DNA from 3 places in the Zhongshania arctica genome. Region 1 is predicted to be linked to each of the others. Evidence: predicted binding sites of a transcription regulator. Region 1 holds the regulator's gene; each other region holds the start of a gene.

Region 1 (4,751 bases):
AAGTGCGCTAAATGTGCGGGTTTAGGCAAGATTAGTATGAAAAGTTAGTGATAGTGCGTAGAGCAATTTTAGGACGACAGACATACCATAGAGTAACGATAGTTTGAGAATCCGCTACCATCTAATTGGGGTGGTTAAAAATGTATCGGGAGAGTGATAAAAACAATGAGTCCTGTAAAAGTTATAGCCGTAAGTAGTGGTAAGGGTGGTGTTGGTAAAACCAATGTCTCAGTTAATTTGGCCTGCCAGTTAGCCAGACGCGGTAATCGTGTTTTGCTGATGGATGCCGATTTAGGTTTGGCTAACGTCGATATCATGCTGGGGCTAAAACCGAAATGGAATTTGTCACACGTACTGGATGGCAAGTGCTCAATCGAAGATATTCTGCTTCCCGGTCCAGAGGGGATTTCGATTATCCCGGCTGCATCGGGCATCAAAAAAATGGCAGAGTTGGGTAATGACCAGCATGCCGCCATTGTTCGCTCACTAAGCGCGCTAAGTGGTGATTATGATGTAATGATTGTCGATACCGCCGCCGGTATTTCAGACAGCGTTATTACCTTCAGTCGCGCCAGCCAATATGTATTGGTGGTGGTGACAGACGAATTAACCTCAATGGCCGATGCCTATGCCTTGATTAAGGTTATGAACCGCGACGCCGGCATTAAGCGCTTTAAAGTATTGCGTAATATGGTTAACAGCCACGACCACGCCCGCGATGGATTTGAGCGTTTAAACGAAGTTGCCCAACGTTTTCTAGATGTCACTCTGGAGTACGCCGGATTTATTCCCCGCGATCCGTATTTGATAAAGGCCGATACCCGCCAAAAAGCCGTCAGCGATTTATATCCCGGCGCAGAGTCCTCGCTGGCATTCCGCCGCTTGGCAGAAACAGTCGATAAATGGGCAATGCCCAGCGGTCCAAGCGGCGATATTGAATTCTTTGTCGACCGTATGTTTACACCGGCGGCCGCCGCCGGAGTTGCGATGTGAACGGGCACTCCGCCTACCTCAATGTGCAATACGGCAGCCGCGAAGAGCTGGTAGAGCGTCATGCACCTTTGGTAAAGCGAATTGCCTATCACTTGGTCAGCCGTTTGCCGGCCAGTGTCGAAGTTGATGACCTTATTCAGGCGGGCATGATTGGCCTACTGGAAGCGGGCAGTAATTATCAAATGAATAAAGGCGCAAGTTTTGAAACCTTCGCCAGTATCCGTATTCGCGGCGCCATGATTGATCAAATGCGCCACAACGGCTGGGCGCCGCGCTCTGTAACCCGTCAACTGCGGGAAATGAGCGAAGCGGTTCGCAAGGTTGAAAGTCGCGTAGCCCGCGAGGCAAACGCCAATGAAATTGCCGATGAAATGGGCATATCACTAGACGAATATCATGACTTATTGCGCGACACTAGTTCCGTGCGCCTGTTTAGCCTAGACCAAATGAGCGAAGGCGAACACGAAGCTATTGAGGTGGGCGGCGGCGATGATCGTTACGCACCGCTGGAAAATGTACTTGAAGACGACTTTCAGACCGCACTGGTGAGCCAGATAAATGGCTTGCCAGAGCGGGAAAAGTTAGTGATGGCGCTCTACTACGAAAACGGTCTTAACCTTAAAGAAATTGGTGAGGTTATGGAAGTGAGCGAATCAAGAGTATGCCAAATCCACAGTCAAGCGATTGTCAGGCTAAAAGGTCGGCTAAGCGACTGGACTGCGGCCTAGGCAATATGAGCTGCTGCCAAGGTAGCAATCAAGAGCTAAGATTTAAGTACAGGAAGAATCTACAATGACTAAATACGATTATCTCGAATTTCCTATGAAGTTTATTGAATGGTGCCAAAGATTATCTGAGGCGTCGTTGCTGGGCTTAGTCCTGAGTTTAGTTGGTATTGGCTTGCTGATGTTTATGGTTAAAGCCCGCCGTAGCGATACTGTAAAAGAGATTAGCCAAACTCAAAATGCCGATGCCGATGCCGATGCCGTTGTGGTGGCATTGGAGCGCAAAATTGAATACCAAAACTCTGCTATGACAATGCTCGGCGAGCGTATATCGGCGTTAGAGGAATACTTGGAGATGCTCGGCGAGCGTCAGCAGCGGAATGACGCCGATAAAAAAGACATGCGCTTTTACCAGCAAGTTAGCGTGATGGCAGGGCAGGGCGTTGGCGCGCCAGAACTAGCCCAGCGCTGCGGTATTTCTGCCAGTGAGGCGGACTTGATCACAGCGCTTTCGAAAAAATCACATTGAGCAACCAGCTACTCTTTATCTATTTCAATCATGAGCTGCTTAAACAGAGAGAGCTTAGCTTTTCCAAGTGCTTCGCCTTCAAGAGTTTGGCCTTTGGATAAAGAAAGCCATTTCATACTCGTCGTGGCGTCAGTTTGAGCGGAAACTTTTTTTGTTAAAGTACCATTTTTGTACACATCAACACTTCCTACAATTTTGTAGTCGTAGTCGTACCAGAACAGTGGTTCTAGTATGAAAAAAGTAAAGCCCGTGATGAATGCCTTGATCATTCCGGAACCCATATGAGGATCCATTTCGAGGTCGAATTTTGATTCTAACGTGATATCTACTTTGTCATCAGGTCTTAGCGGGTAATAGACATTTTTGGCGAACCTAGAAGTTCGAAGCTCTGTTCCAAAAGATTCTGTGATGTTCCCGGCCGGAGCATAAACTTTGTCGCCTGGTATGTTTCGTAATCCTAGATCCTGGTATTTATAGTTGTAAATGGTTCCAAAGCTATCTGGATCCGGTGTGACTAATACCTTTGTTCCAGTGCATCCTGTTGCGAATATTGTCATTAGGATTGTTAGAATTAACTTCCTTTTCATTTCTTAAGTTCTCCTTGGTTTTATATCTTTCTATAAAGTTGTAATTATATATTGTCGATTAAGGATGATTTTTTGTGTTTTCCTGATTTTTCTTATTTGGTTGGCGTGATCCTCTAATAATTCTAGTCGTCGACCATTTTGTTTTTATTTTTGGTGCGAGACTGGGGGTGAAAATTTCACCTCTATTTTTAGAGGAAGCGTAAATCTTAGGGTTTTTTTTAATCTTTTTTCTATAAAAATAATATTTTTTCGGTCGATATTTTGAGGTGTATCGATAGGTGGGCGTTTGCAGGTGGTTAGATATTTTGCGTAATATATGGATGATGGCCGCGACATTTATAGTAACCATTCCTTTGGCTAGGGTGTTGTGAAAGTGAAGTTATGTCCGAGGTTGAAAACAATAGTACGTAAATTGATGTAGGGCAAGTGCTACTTGCTTTTTCGTTGAAAATATTTTGTTTGTTGCGGTGGTGGGGTGTAAGGTCTTTTGGTCTTCCCGAAAACAACTGAAACCTGATACAATCTCGCTCGAAAAAACCTAAGGGGTGGCTGCGGCCTGAGATGTGGTGGATTTGAATAAATCCACACTGCAAACCCTTGAACCTGATCCGGTTAATACCGGCGTAGGAATAGGTGAGCACTCAAAAACCCTCTTCTAGCGCGTGCCGGGTCTCTTATTTTTGTTATATATGAGAGAGCCATGAATTATATATTTACCCCAAAACCCATCGCCTTGTCTGTTGGTCTTGCCTGTCTAATGACAGCGGGACTCATCCATGCTGGCAGCAGTTCTAAAGCCAATAATCTTGAAGAAGTGGTGGTGACTAGTCAATTTAGGGACAGCAGTTTGCTGGATCTTGCTAGCACCGTCAGTGTGTTTGACGCCGCAACTATTGAAGCGCGCGGCGCTAACAACATCGAGCAGCTACTCAATTTGGCCCCCAACGTAAATTTCTCCTCTGGTGCGTCGCGCGGTCGTTTCTTTCAGATTCGCGGTATCGGTGAGCGCAGCCAATTTATTGATCCAGTCAGCCCGTCGGTGGGTTTAATTATCGATGGTATTGATTTTAGCGGCCTAGGTTTGGCGGCGAGCACTCTCGATATTGGTCAGGTCGAAGTACTGCGTGGTCCCCAGGGCACAGCCTACGGTGCCAATGCCTTGGCAGGCCTGATCAGTATGAGTAGCAATACGCCAACGGCAGAGCAAATGCTTAAGGTCTCTGCGGAGGCGGCTACTTACAATGGTAAAACCCTGGGGCTTATAGCCAGCGGGCCGCTCAGCGAGCGCGTCGGATACCGGCTTGCGCTACAAAATCAGCAATCCGACGGTTACATTGAGAACACATTTTTAAACCGAGATGATGTCAATAATATCGATGAGTCGGTGCTGCGTGGCAAGCTGAGTTTTGCAGCCAGCGAGACCTTAGAGATCGACTTTAATCTTTTATATATTGATGCCGACAATGGCTACGATGCCTTCTCGTTTTACAATAATCGTAAAACCCAGTCTGACCAACCAGGCACAGATGCGCAGGAAACCCTTGCTGGCTCAGTGATTACGCGCTGGTCGGGGAATTCGGCCTTTAGCCTTGAATCGATATTAAGCGCGGCCAGCTCAGAAACTGAATACGGTTACGATGAGGACTGGAGCTACGTGGGTTTTGATCCCAATGGGTACAGCTCGCAAGACAGCTACCTGCGCGATAAAGATAATATCAGCGCGGAATTGCGGTTTATTTCTAGCGATCAGTCCAAACTGTTTAACGCCACTAGCAGCTGGGTAGTGGGGGTCTACTTGCGTCAGGAAGCCGAAGACTTAGAGCGCAATGCCAGCTTTAGCAGCCAGTTCGAAACCGAGAACTACGCCGTGTATGGCCAGTTGATAACGGCCCTTAGTGATAAATTGAACTTGGTGTC
Region 2 (4,751 bases), 980 kb from region 1:
GGCGTTGCCGGCCTCCAAGCGATTGCCACCGCCAAACGTCTTGGCGCCAAGGTTGTCGCGTTTGACACCCGCAGCGTAGTTGCCGAGCAAGTGCGCTCACTTGGCGGCAAGTTCCTAGAAATTGACTTGGGCGAAACCGGTCAGACCAAAGACGGTTACGCGCTAGCACTAACTGAAGAGCAGATGAAACTGCAGCTCGAAGGTCAGAAGAAGCAAATTGCTGAGTCTGACATCGTGATCACAACAGCGCAGCTATTCGGTCGTAAGCCACCAGTACTAGTAACCAGCGACATGATTAAGGGCATGAAACCCGGCTCTGTGATCGTCGATATGGCAGCTGAAAGCGGCGGTAACGTCGAAGGCTCTGTTGCTGGCAAAACCGTAGTTGTAGACGGTGTCACCATTATTGGCGACGGCAACTGGTCGAATTTCGTTAGTCGAGATGCTAGCCAAATGTACTCTGCCAACCTCTTCAACTTAGTTGATGAAGGCTGGATCGCCGATGACAAGAAAATGGTTATCGACATGGAAAACGATATTCTGCAGGGCTGTGTGATTACCCACGGCGGCGAGATCGTTAACGAAACCATTAAAAACCTGATTAACTAGGAGAAGATGATGGAAAACGCTGTCTTTTTGGCTTTCATCTTAATGCTGTCTATATTTTTAGGCTTTGAGCTGATCAATAAAGTACCCGCAACCCTGCACACCCCGCTGATGTCTGGGTCAAACGCGATCTCCGGTATCACTCTGGTTGGCGCACTGACTTCGGCCGGCGCCGAGCACGCCGTGCTTGCAACTATTCTTGGCACCGTGGCAGTCGCCATGGCAACCATCAATGTTATCGGTGGCTATATGGTCACTGACCGCATGCTAGCTATGTTTAAGAAAAAAGGGAGCGCTAAGTAATGGGTATTGAATTACTGGTCAACCTATCTTATGTGGTAGCGGCCGCGCTGTTTATTTTTGGTCTTAAAATGCTGGGCTCTCCAGCGACTGCCCGTAAAGGCAACCTAGTATCTGCACTGGGTATGTTTATCGCGGTAGTAGTTACTTTGCTCGACCAAAGTATTATTGACTACAAATATATCGTTGCTGGCATCGTTGTCGGCGGTTTAATCGGCGCAGTAATAGCACGCCGCGTTGAAATGACCGGCATGCCAGAAATGGTCGCACTGTTTAACGGTTTTGGCGGTGTAGCGAGCTTATTCGTTGGTTGGGGCGCACTGTATGGGATGCAAGATGCCCACACCTTTGTGCTAATCACCATCGTGCTATCTATCTTGATCGGTGGCGTGACCTTCTCTGGCAGCATGGTGGCTTGGGGCAAGCTCAGCGAGCGAATCTCAGGCAAAGCCCTAGTATTTAGCGGCCAACGGGTATTTAACATACTGTTGATTATTGCCATTATCGCGTCTGCCGTGATGTTCACTATCAGCGCTGGCCCAGCTACTTCCATCTACTTGTATTTGGTTATTGGTCTATCGCTGCTACTCGGTATCATGCTGGTTATTCCTATCGGTGGCGCCGATATGCCGGTAGTAATCTCGCTGCTAAATAGCTACTCAGGCTTAGCAGCTTGCGCGGCCGGTATCGCGATCAACAATATTATCCTGATCGTAGCCGGCGCGCTGGTTGGCGCCAGCGGTATCATCCTGACCCAAATCATGTGCAAGGCGATGAACCGCTCTCTGAGCAACGTCTTATTTAGCGGCTTCAGCGTAGTCACAGCTACAGGCACTGCCGCTAAGATCGAAGGCGAAGCCAAGGCTATGACAGCAGAGGATGCCTACTATGTACTTGAAGCCGCTGCTAGCGTCGTGATTGTACCTGGTTACGGTATGGCCGTTGCACAAGCACAGCATGTAGTAAAAGAGTTACAAGAAATTCTGGAAAAGAATGGCGCGGAAGTGGTTTATGCCATTCACCCGGTGGCTGGCCGCATGCCAGGTCATATGAACGTACTGCTTGCAGAAGCCGACGTATCCTATGACTTACTGCTGGAAATGGATGCGGTTAACCCGCGCATGGAAACCTTCGACGTAGCGATTGTTATCGGCGCCAACGACGTGGTTAACCCCGCCGCGCGTGAAATGGAAGGCAGCCCAATTTACGGCATGCCGGTCATCAATGTGGATTTGGCTCGCAATGTTTTCGTATTGAAGCGTTCAATGGCGTCTGGCTTTGCCGGTATCGACAACCCATTGTTCTTCAAAGACAATACGCGGATGCTGTTTGGTGATGCCAAAGAAATGCTGGGTAATATTGTTAAATCGTTTAGCTAATTTCGCTTGGTGTTAAACAAAAAAACGGGTTCTTAAGAGCCCGTTTTTTTTCGCCTACACAAACTGTGTTAGCCCCTGCCTGCACCACCACTCAACACCGGCAATAGCCGGGTTAATATATCCTTTAGCTGCAGCAAATCGCACTCCTCAACGGCTAATTTATCTAGCAAAGCCTCCGGAATACATTCGCACTCATCCCGCAAACTAAGCCCCGACTCACTGAGATGCAGCATAACGACGCGCTCATCGTCGACCGCTCTGCTGCGAATAATAAACCCCTGTTGCTCTAGGCGCTTCAAAAGTGGTGTCAAGGTATTGGTATTCAGCAAGGCCCGCTCGCTAACGAGCTTAACCGCGCAAGGCGCACTCTCCCATAAAATCATCATGACAATATACTGTGGATACGTTAGCCCCAGCGGCGTCAACTTATCCTGATACAAGCGGGTAATCATTCGCGACGCCGCATACAAGGGAAAACACAGTTGATTATCTAAGCGAAGCTGCGGCGGAAGCGCATCTACTAGCCCATCACTCATACGGCTAAGGCCGCCTCGATATCCGCTACCAAACTCTCCGGCTTGGTTGTTGGCGCATACCGCTTAATCGCCACACCATCTTTACCAATCAGAAACTTGGTGAAATTCCACTTCACAGTATTACTAATGGTACCTGGCGCCGCCTTTTTCAAATACGCAAACAAGGGGTGAGCATTTTTGCCGTTCACATCAATTTTTTCCGTGATGGGAAAGCTAACCCCGTAGTTCATCAGGCAACTGCCTTCGATGGTATTAGCGTCACCAGGCTCCTGGTTCGCAAATTGATTACAAGGCGCACCCAGTATCACCAAGCCCTTGTCTTGGTAGGTATCATACAACGCCTGCAAACCTTCGTACTGGGGCGTCAGCCCGCATTTACTCGCGGTGTTGACCACCAGCACGACTTTGTTTTTATAGGCAGACAAGTCCAGCGGTTTACCCTGCAAGCTTGAAATTTCAAAATCGTATAATGTACTCATATTAACTCCCCAGTGAATAATTTTATTGGCGTGGACCAATTCTCGCCCCAGCAAACATTAAAACAAAAATGTATATCGCACACAAGTATATCGCGCGCGATATAAAATCATTGCTCAAGCGCAGCGATTTTCTGCCGATAAGGTATATGATTACTCTATAGATAAACTGCGGACGCCCTATCAAATATGGTTATTATCAACCCCAGTTTTGCCACCCAGCCCGCGGCGTTTAACCGCCCGGCAGGGCCCGCGCCGGTATTGGCGATTGACCGCGTACTAACCGCGGTGGTCATTGGTCAGCGTGCCAACCACGTCTATGAGCTTGCATCAGGCGGCCTAAAAATGATGGCTGAAAGTCAGACTGCACTTCGCCACGGCGAACAACTGCTACTCCAAGTTATCGGCAAAGATCAAAAGCAGCGCCCAAGACTACAAATACTAAAGCCCGAAATCGGCTTTATTCAGAACCAGCTACGCGCCACATTGCCCCAGCAACAGAATGTAAGCCAACTACTGGCGAATTTAGCCAAGCTCAGCAGCATGCCTGACCAACAGCTAGCGGCCATCGGCAAAGGATTTGTCGATGCCATCGCCGGCAGAGCTCAATCCAGCGATCCAGACGGGCTGCGCCAAGCTATATTACAAAGTGGACTCTTTCTAGAAAACCAACTCGCCAAAGGCCAAGCCCCGGCGGGTGATCTAAAGCGCGCCTTGCTTAAGCTTAGCCAGCAAATTAGCCAGCAACTCGCTAGTGATCCGAAAAGTAGCGGCAGCGAATCTACATCGGTCAAAACTGAAGGCAAAAGCCCACCTCTAGCGCGAGAATACTCGCCGCAATCACGGCTAAGCCCACCGTTAAATGAAGCGCATACCGCAACACCAAAGCCCTCAGCCGAAAGCTACCCCCAAAGCCCAGTCGCAAAACCGCGCGGCACAGAGCTGCCGGGTGAACTACGCCCCCAAGGTCGGCAGGCGCCAACACTGAGCCAAGCGGACTCTGATGCCGACATCTTGCAGCAGGTGTTACGGGATGTGCGAGGCACAATTGCGCGCCAAGAGTCGCACCAATTACAGCACCTTCAGCAAAGTGATAAATCCCAAGCCCAGTATATGGTTGAGTTACCTGTGCGCAGCAATGACGGCATTGATGTCTGGCAGCTCCACTTTGGCAAGTTCGAACGGAAAGATAAGGATCAACAAAACCCGCAAGAACAAACCGGGGCTGAAAAACCTCAGCACAATTGGACAGTCACCTTAAGCTTTGATCTGCCGGGATTAGGCCCCATTAGGGCACGAGTTACTCAAACACCCGATATCAATATACGCTTCAGTGCCGACAACAGTGCGACCACTGCGCTGATAGAATCCCAGCGCCACCAACTAGAGCAAACCTTGAAATCCCAGGGGGTTAGCACACAAAGCATCCAATGCAATAACGAATCTATCACCGT
Region 3 (4,751 bases), 1.5 Mb from region 1:
ATTCCGCTGTTCGCACCGCACCGCCGTCAACATTAGCACCACCTATAGCACCAGTGTCAGAGTCGCTTAAGGAGCCACTATCAACCTGCGCCTGAATATAGGTCTGTGCCTCGGCGGTATTAAATGCGCTTGTTAAAAAATTATCTGCACTGGTGTAGGTGCCATTACTAGCAGCATCTATGGCTTCATCGAGTCCGGCATCTTGGTTATTTGTCAAATAACTCATGACATCCTTAATGCCATCCCCGCCCAAGACCTTAATTTCATCATGGAGCTTGCGAACAGCAAGAAAAGCAGCCGAGTATTCATCGCTGGAACCACCCCAAGAACCATCAAGGTCGTCCGCCACCGCCGCTAGCCCAGCCACGCCAAGAGATCCTATAGAGCTTGCTACCCGCTCGTCCGCCCCGTGAATTAGTTCGGCAGCCCCCTCCAAAAACCAGCGCTGATCATCGCTAGCAGTATCAAAAAACGAGGCAATATTCATACTGCGATACATGACTGCATGGACCATTTCATGAGCAATGATTCGATCATTATAAAACGGTGCCGTGCCGCCATCGGGCAAATTTGGCGGCGTAAAATCTGCCATATCGATTTGCAGCGTGACATCACTGGCCTTGCCCGTGAAACTACCGGGAACAACACCGGTGACTCGCGCCGCCGTGCCGCCACTGCCATCACTAAAGCTAGTCAGCTCAATACTTATCTCACCACCGTCAGCAGTTAAACCGAAATACTCCTGAATAAGGGACTCTGATTGCGACAACCAGCCAGAGCGTAAACCATCAAGTACCGCCAACTGATCACTATCGCCCAAGACACTAGACTGAGCAGTAGCAAAAACCGCCTGACCATTAAACGTAGTTTGACGGCCAACGCGATCAATCTCATCGCGAAGTAAGTCCACTTCGCTCTGCAGGGCCTGGCGATCGCTAGTACTATTGGATCCATTGGCCGCTTGAACGGCGAGTTCCCGTATACGCTGCATTGCATCAGTCACTGAGGACAAGGCACCATCGGCGACCTGCAGCATTGATACGCCGTCATTAGCATTGCGCACCGCTTGATCTAGCCCCCGAATCTGACTGGTAAAACGGGTGGAAATCGCCATGCCGGCAGCATCATCGCGTGCACTATTGATACGCAGGCCAGACGATAGGCGTTGCTGCGCCTGGACCAAGGAATTCTCCGAGACCTGCAAATTACGAGCACTATTGAGCGCCGCAATATTGGTGTTAATAGATAAACTCATAGGCGAATAAAACCTAATATCGAGTTATGACACCAACGTATCGACCGTTAGTTAAAAAACTTTAGCTGTTTTTAACAATAGACTGAAGTAAGCAAGATTAGGGTAGCGGTCATCCTGGACAAGCCCCACCCTGGCGATAACGGCTTGTGAGCGAGAATATCTGACCCAACACACGGCGAATACGTATTTTAAGTAGACCCAATAATCGCTAGTGTTTGTATAAATCTGCCACAAACTATTCAATACTTTAATTAGGCTTGCACTATGAGCACTGAACTAAGCAAGCAGGACCTTAGCATTCTCGCCATCCTCCAAACCGACGCTAGTAAAACATCAAGTGACGTTGCGGATATGGTGGGCATGTCGCAATCACCCTGTTGGCGCCGCATCAACCGTATTGAGCAAAATGGTCTGATCCGCAAGAAAGTCGCACTGCTAGATCGCCATGTTTTGGGCATGGATTTGGTAGTATTCGCCACCATCAACCTCACTGCATCAGGTCGCCAAAATCTGCAAGAGTTTGAGCTGTCGGTTGAGAATTTTGATGAGGTTGTCGAGTGCTACACCATGACCGGCATTTGGGATTACATGCTAAAAATTATTGTGAAGGACATTCGAAATTACGAAAGCTTTGTTAGAGATCGCTTACTGTGCCTACCCATGATTCGTGAAATTCACTCACATATCGCGGTAACGGAAATAAAAAACAGCACGGAGTTACCACTCAAAACCCAACTATAACCTTGTGGTTTTTTACTAAAAAGGAAACAGAAAGGAAGCTAAAACTATAAGTGATGAAGGTGGCACGTCCCTGTGCCCCCTCATATCTCGGCGCAAGCGCCGAACTATGAGATGGGGAGTAAACACGCTGAAAAATTCAGCCATGATTATTTGCAACAGCCGTCGAACTCCCGCAATGGAGTTTCGAGCCAGCAGCGCACTCTGTGTAAAAATATACATAGATATACCGCAAGACGCATCCCCCTATTTAGGGGGTAAGAAAAAGCCTAACGGTAAAGAAAGGGCTGCAACTAGCACTCAATTTCGAGGGCGGACTGAAAAATCAGGCTAGGCTTTGGCCCAGACACAGCAAAGCACTGGGGTGAGAATTAAAGCTGTCAATTAAAGTAATAAGCGCCGGATATCCGCCAATAGTTCGCCCATATAAGTAAAGAACTGACCAGCATCCACTCCATTTATCGCACGGTGATCATAGGATAAAGACACCGGCAACATTTTACGCGGCACAAACTCGCTGCCATTCCAGTGCGGCTTAACGGCAAGTTTCGACACCCCCATAATAGCCACTTCTGGCGCATTAATAATAGGTGTAAAACCGGTACCGCCAATACTTCCTAAACTGGAAATCGTAAAGCAGCCTCCCTGCATATCAGCAGGTTTCAATTTACGCTGCTTCGCCTTTTGCGCCAATTCCGCAGATTCTGCCGCCAGTTCCCACAGTGACTTTTTATCAACATCCCTAATCACCGGTACCACCAAGCCAGCCGGGGTATCGACGGCAATACCGATATTGATATATTTTTTGAAGATCATGGTCTCGCCATCGGCACTTAGCGATGCGTTAAACTTCGGGTAAGTGCGCAGAGCCAAAGCGGCCGCTTTCAGCAAAAATGGCAGGGGTGTCAGTTTAACGCCGTGCTGCTCACTTTCTTTTTTCACGCTGGCGCGAAAATCTTCTAGGTCACTAATATCCACATCATCGAACTGAGTCACATGCGGCAGATTCAACCAGCTGCGGTGCATATTTGCCGCCGTCAGTTTGGCTAGCTTACTTGTCGCCTGCACATCGATCTCACCAAACTGGCTATAGTCGATATCGGGGATAGCGGGAATACCGGCACCGCTTGCCGCTCCAGCAGACTTGCCAGTAGCGAGATCTTTAACAAATTTTTGTAAATCTTCTTTGAGAATACGTCCACGTGGGCCGGTGCCCGTGACCTGCTCTAACTCTAAACCAAATTCACGCGCCAATTTTCTAACCGCAGGTCCGGCGTAAACATCGGCGTGGCTAACGACGGTGGGCGCGGTCGGCTCCGACTTACTCAGCACAGGCGCCGGTGAAGCGGCCGGAATCACTGATTTCTCTGCAGTTTGAGCAGCTTTTTCTGGCGCTACTGCTACAGTTTTTTCAACTTCAAGCTGCTCAGCGGAAGATTGATATTCGATTTCCGCGATGATGCTACCTTGTTTGGCGCTGTCGCCGACTTTAATGGCCACCGACAAAATCTTACCGCTATGTGGGGAGGGAATTTCCATAGAAGCTTTGTCAGACTCTAACACCACCAGCGAATCACCTTCGCTAATTTCATCACCCTCAGTGATGCAAACTTCTATAACCTCGACTTGCCCATCGCCACCAATATCGGGTACTTCGATGGTTTCGCGCTTGAGACCCGCAGAAGCCGATTTTTCATTTTTTGCCGAAACGGGCTCAGCCTTAGCAGCAGCTTCCGATTCTGAGGGCTCAAGCTCTGAGGTTTCTCTAGCTTCAGCCTTTTCAGCAGATTGCGCCTCGGTACTATCGACAGCGGCACCCGCCTCTACTTCAAGTTCTAGAATCACATCACCTTCACTAACCGTGCTGCCGTCCTTAATACTAATACTAAGTACCTTGCCGGCCTGTGGCGAAGGAATTTCCATCGAGGCTTTATCAGACTCTACAACCACCAAAGAGTCTTCTTTAGCGATGACATCACCAACTTTTACACAGACCTCAATGACATCAACCTCACCGCCACCGAGATCAGGAATTTTTACCGTTTCTTTAGCCACAAATAAATCCTTCTTAAACGATTAGCTACACAGCGGATTGGATTTATCCACGTCTAAACCAAAAGCCTTAATCGCTTTTGTCACTTCGCTTAGGGCCAGCTGGCCATCGTCGGCCAAGGCTTTTAGTGCCGCCACCACAATATACTGGCGATCTACTTCAAAGTGCTGACGCAACTTCGCCCGGGTATCAGAGCGGCCGTAACCATCAGTACCAAGCACCACATAGCGAGACTCAATATAGGGCCGCAACTGCTCACCATAGGACTTAATATAGTCTGTGGCGCAGATCAATGGTCCCTGCTTGCCGCGCAACTGCTCAGTCACATAAGGCAGCCGGGGCTCACTTTCTGGGTGCAGCATATTCCAGCGATCGCAATCTAAACCATCGCGGCGCAGCAGGTTAATACTGGTAGCACTCCAGACATCAGAATCAACTTTATAATCTGCCTTGAGTATTTTTGCGGCAGCTTCTACTTCTCGTAAAATAGTGCCACTACCCATCAGCTGTACTTTCAATTTGGGCTTTTTAAGCGCCGATGGCGCGAGACAATATAGGCCCTTGATAATACCTTCGGCGCTGCCTTCAGGCATATCTGGGTGGAAGTAATTTTCGTTCATGACGGTGACGTAGTAGAAGACATTTTCCTTATCTTGATACATCCGCCGCATACCATCTTGAATGATGACAGCCAGCTCATAGGAA

What was found. The regulator FliA, encoded in region 1, starts transcription of late flagellar genes. The targets are predictions, from matches to a motif close to TAAAGTTATNNNNNNNNCGGCCGATANCC.
Positions count from the first base shown of each region.
Region 2: a site for FliA is predicted at 3,415-3,443, ahead of fliK (flagellar hook-length control protein FliK). Genes of this name have one in related genera too.
Region 3: a site for FliA is predicted at 1,291-1,319, ahead of AB4875_RS14590 (flagellinolysin). Genes of this name have one in related genera too.

Region 1 covers NZ_JBFRYB010000001.1:1,754,214-1,758,964, forward strand. Annotated here, with positions in the region: gene flhF (flagellar biosynthesis GTPase FlhF) at 1-25, shown strand, start outside; gene AB4875_RS07950 (MinD/ParA family protein) at 166-993, shown strand; gene AB4875_RS07955 (RNA polymerase sigma factor FliA) at 990-1,721, shown strand; gene AB4875_RS07960 (DUF2802 domain-containing protein) at 1,786-2,247, shown strand; gene AB4875_RS07965 (hypothetical protein) at 2,256-2,834, opposite strand; TPP riboswitch at 3,366-3,481, shown strand; gene AB4875_RS07970 (TonB-dependent receptor) at 3,535-4,751, shown strand, end outside.
Region 2 covers NZ_JBFRYB010000001.1:2,735,308-2,740,058, forward strand. Annotated here, with positions in the region: gene AB4875_RS12470 (NAD(P) transhydrogenase subunit alpha) at 1-609, shown strand, start outside; gene AB4875_RS12475 (NAD(P) transhydrogenase subunit alpha part 2) at 619-909, shown strand; gene AB4875_RS12480 (NAD(P)(+) transhydrogenase (Re/Si-specific) subunit beta) at 909-2,285, shown strand; gene AB4875_RS12485 (MarR family winged helix-turn-helix transcriptional regulator) at 2,354-2,821, opposite strand; gene AB4875_RS12490 (glutathione peroxidase) at 2,818-3,300, opposite strand; gene fliK (flagellar hook-length control protein FliK) at 3,487-4,751, shown strand, end outside.
Region 3 covers NZ_JBFRYB010000001.1:3,213,397-3,218,147, forward strand. Annotated here, with positions in the region: gene AB4875_RS14590 (flagellinolysin) at 1-1,255, opposite strand, end outside; gene AB4875_RS14595 (Lrp/AsnC family transcriptional regulator) at 1,520-1,996, shown strand; gene aceF (dihydrolipoyllysine-residue acetyltransferase) at 2,378-4,048, opposite strand; gene aceE (pyruvate dehydrogenase (acetyl-transferring), homodimeric type) at 4,070-4,751, opposite strand, start outside.